2 regions of the Vibrio sp. R10-SG3-ISO10 genome follow, and region 2 is predicted to be linked to the other one. Evidence: riboswitches for the same ligand, from Rfam matches in the RefSeq annotation. Region 2 holds a riboswitch; the other holds the start of a gene.
The links. A riboswitch is a leader RNA that binds a small molecule or an ion and turns the genes downstream of it on or off. The one in region 2 is predicted to bind cyclic di-GMP.

Region 1 (2,202 bases), on a different contig from region 2:
GATACCCGACAAGCTGTCTATTTGAGCGAGTTGAGTGCCGGCATTTAGGTACACAGCGGTTCCTGGCAACATACCTAGTTGGCTAACCAAATAGAATCGAGTTGTCGCGATGGGAGTCAAACCCATTAACAAGTTGATTAGGAAAAATGGGAATACTGGAATCAATCGCAATGAGAACAGATAAAATGCGCCATCTTTTTCAACGCCTTGATTGATGGCATTGAGCTTGTCACCAAACTTACTCTGTACCCAATCACGTAATAAGTATCGGCTGCTTAAAAATGCGAGTGTTGCCCCAATGGTGCTGGCGAAAGAGACCAACAGTAAGCTTGTCCAGAAACCAAATAGAGCGGCGCCTAAAAGGGTAACGACCGCAGCGCCAGGAATTGAGAAAGCGGTGATAGCAACATAGGCGATAAAATAGCTAGCAGCGGCGATAGTAAAGTTATCTGCGATAAATGCGGCGAGCTCTGCTTGCTGCGCCTTCGCGTTTTCTAGCGTGAGATACTGACCAAAATTTACGCCAAGTAAAACAATTAGTGCGACGAAAACAATTCCTAGGATGATCTTTTTATTCATGTTGTGCAGCTCCATCATATTTCATGGATATCAATTATTAGTGTTACTAGACAAGACAGGGAAAGCAAGCCACAAATTTCAAGATGGCAGATAAAAACCAATAAAAAAGTCAGCACAAAGGCTGACTTCTTAAACAAATTTATTTTTAGGTTAGCTGACTTGAGTTAACAGCTCCTGACGGCGACTTTGGGGGATAACCGACCAGTGTGTCCCTTTAATGGCACCTTCTAAAGCCCAGAGAAGTTCGATGTTTACATCGGAAGAGTGTGTAGTCTGAATGGCTTTAAACGCATGTACGGCTCCCACTTGTTCCAGATTCTCTACCGAATCTATACCAGCTTTCTTGAGCATGCGCTCAGTCGCTAGCCGCAAGTTAGGCAGATCTTTCAAACGATTGGGTTTCGCTTGCGATTGGCATTGCTTCTCTTGATTTGCTGCTTTTAAGGCGACGTTCGCAATCTTTAAGGTTTTATTTGCGTCAGCTGCCCAATCATCACAAAGCGCAAAATACTTCGTCACGACGGGGAATCCGCGTTTTTTGTAAACATAGGGTTCTAGCCCTTGAGACCTGAACTGTTTAGCGAGAGCCGCGTCCGCGCGTACGTGTAGTTTATCGTTGACGACAAGTGCGAACATAGTGTCATCAGCAAAAATGCCAAAGCCACCAAACATTGAGCGAGACTTAATATGTCCTAACTGCTCAAATAAACGCATTGAGTCTTTTAGTATTGGTTTATCCATGCTGTGTTTTCTCGGTGTATAAGTATACGCCACCAATGCAGGTCCGAGAGATTAGCAAAATTATGCAGAGACATTGTCAGTAAGGTGTCATACGAGTGCAAGTAAAAGCGGTATGACAGTTTGCATATTCGCCATCGGCAACCCCGCTACCAGACAATAAATTGTTTAAGGCCGGAGGCTTTGCGTCCCATCCTTTCGAAATGGTTTGCCCTGTTCGTGGCATTAATCGAACACATTAAGAATAAATAAAATCTGCGCAGAACATCACGTTTGTATCGGATAAATGTGATGTTGGTTCAATAAATAGAGGGGAGATATACGCCTAGCCAATAGTACGACTACCAGCTAAGCGTCTGACTTAAGGTTATTTATTTAGATTACGAACGGTATTGCGCTCGACAATTTCTGGGTGCATCTCGAACACACGTTTTTCGTGCTCTTTATCTTTAATGCGCTCAAGAAGAATTTCGAAGGCATTCTTACCAACGCGACGTTTTGGTTGGTGCACTGTTGTTAGAGGTGGAGAGAAGTACTCTGCTAGTTCAATATTATCGTAGCCGATTACTGAGATGTCTTGAGGTATTTGAATGCCTTTCTGTTGTAGACGGCTCATTAAGCCAAGCGCCATCGTGTCATTAAAACAGAACACGGCTGTTGGCTTTTTATCCATCGCCACAATTTTATCCGCAGCCAGTACCGCCGTATCACATTCGAAGTTGCCTTCAAGAATCCAATCTTCGTTTACTGATAAATCAGCTTCAGCCATTGCGCGCTTAAAGCCACTAATACGCTCAACACACGCCGCTTTCTCGAAGTGACCACTTAAACAAGCAATGTCAGTATGACCGCGCTCGATCAGATATTTTGTCGCTAGATAGCCGC
Region 2 (2,202 bases):
TTAGCTGCCGACTTATATCGCATTGAGGGAAAATCTGGCTTTAATGCAGGGTTAAAAGAATACTTTATCGGAGAGGGCTGGAAGTATATTTTCCATTTTCGTACTTGCCAGTTTTTAAAACAACGGAAGATTCTGAAGGTATTTCTTTATCCTTTGTTCCGACTTAAATTAAGACAAGTCGGCTTTAAGTTAGGGATCTCTATCCCAGTTACTACTCAAATAGGCCCAGGCTTATACATTGGTCATTTCGGTGGGATTATTGTTAATAGTCGTGTAAAAATTGGGCGTAACGTTAATCTTTCGCAAGGAGTAACGATAGGTACAAGTAATCGAGGTAAGAGCGCTGGAACTCCTACTATTGGCGATAATGTTTATTTAGGTCCGGGCTGCAAAGTATTTGGCAAAGTCAGTATCGCCAATAACGCCGTAATTGGCGCAAATGCCACGGTAAACTTCGATGTTAAAACGTGCGCTGTTGTGGCTCCGACCGCCGGGCGAATTATTTCTTACAAAGGATCTTCGGGTATAGTAAATTATCAAGTATCAGGTTAATTGAGCTTTATATTCAAACATCTCCCATACTGACTCGTATCCCATAGTTTTGCAGTAACTGATGATATTGCTTACTTGTATATTGATAGGCTCTGTTGACTTCGTTTTGATGAGGTTAAATTTAATTCTTTTCTTTTTCGAATAAGGCTAAAACTTTTTAGAATGACCTATGTTACATATTTGGTTTTTTTGTTGATTTTATTAAAAATAAGCCCTATAGTAATTCCGCCTTTTTAGTAACAGGCAGCACGTGAAAAAGCCAAACCTGATGTGAGTCAGGGACGGAAAACTAACAGGTCTTAAGGTGCCAACCTATAAGACGGCTGGGTTACCACACATTTAAATGGTATTAAATGTGAGGGCAATAGAGATGATCCTATTTTTCAGTAGGATTCACCCCATCTATCGCAGCACTCAATTAATTTTGAGACCTCCAATGTAATTAACTTTAATTTTTAAATTGAGTTTGGAGATAAAAATGGCGAACAACTACGTTACAGATACTCACGTAATCGGCTCAGAAACTTCTGATTTCTTAATCGGCACCCGCGGCAGTGACTACATCAATGGTTCTGGCGGTGCTGATATAGTTTTCGGTGGTCGCGGTGATGACTTCCTTAATGGTGGCGATCAATCTGATTTTGTATCTGGTGGTCTAGGTAACGACCGCATCTTCGGTGGTGAAGGTAATGATCTGGTAACCGGTGGCCGCGGTGATGACTATGTACTTGGTGGTGCAGGCGATGACATCGTACGTGGCGGTCGTGGTGACGACATCCTATCAGGTGGTGAAGGTAATGATTCACTTGTAGGTGGTCGCGGTGAAGACATCCTCGTTGGTGGTGAAGGTAACGACAAACTATGGGGCGGTGCTGATGATGACCAACTTTATGGTCAAGTTGGCGACGACGTACTAAAAGGCGGCAAAGGTAACGATACTCTTGTTGGCGGCGAAGGCATGGACGCACTACTTGGCGGCGCAGGTAATGATACACTTATCGCAACTGAAGACGACGTGCTTTTCAACGGTGGCCAAGACTTCGACACACTAACAGTGCTAGACGCAGATGGCGACATGCAAGTCTCTGTTGACCTAACAACAAACAATGCAGGTATCGAAGCATTAATAGGCGAATCAGGTGTTTCTACTACTGCGAAAATCAGCCTAGATAAAATTCTTCACAACTCACAAGACGACGGCGACGTGAATACAGTTGATATTGACAACACTTTCATAGCGGTAGGTATTGATGAGCTAGTTATCTCAGCTTCTAACGGCTTTAAAAACGGAATGGGTGACGTCGCTGCTCAAGTAACAGACATCTCTGGCGCAGAAGAAGAAGCTTACCTTTCTCTGGCTGGAGTAAAAGCTTCTGTAGACTTAGTACAATACAGCTTCGAGAAAAATGGCGAAGTGGTAAACGTAATCACTGACGCAGCACTTGTACCTGATGCAAGCGTTGATTTAGATATCGCATAATTGAGATTCTGACTGAGCAAATAGAGTGCTTACTGGCACTCTATTTTTTTAATAAAATTATGCAAAATCCATCATTAAGTGTAATCAACACAAATCTAAAAAAGTCCCTCATTTTTGCTCTTGCTTGTAGCTTCTTTACTAGTATGTTGCTGCTTGCCGTTCCCCTCTAC

Region 1: another riboswitch for cyclic di-GMP. It lies ahead of AC6R16_RS11470 (TfoX/Sxy family DNA transformation protein); the one in region 2 lies ahead of AC6R16_RS01745 (calcium-binding protein).

What each region holds. Positions count from the first base shown of each region.
Region 1 covers NZ_JCBDHG010000020.1:320,513-322,714, forward strand. Annotated here, with positions in the region: gene AC6R16_RS11465 (TVP38/TMEM64 family protein) at 1-579, opposite strand, end outside; gene AC6R16_RS11470 (TfoX/Sxy family DNA transformation protein) at 730-1,320, opposite strand; cyclic di-GMP riboswitch class I at 1,454-1,540, opposite strand; gene purR (HTH-type transcriptional repressor PurR) at 1,685-2,202, opposite strand, start outside.
Region 2 covers NZ_JCBDHG010000002.1:210,025-212,226, reverse strand. Annotated here, with positions in the region: gene AC6R16_RS01750 (serine O-acetyltransferase) at 1-552, shown strand, start outside; cyclic di-GMP riboswitch class I at 801-888, shown strand; gene AC6R16_RS01745 (calcium-binding protein) at 1,031-2,032, shown strand; gene AC6R16_RS01740 (ATP-binding cassette domain-containing protein) at 2,092-2,202, shown strand, end outside.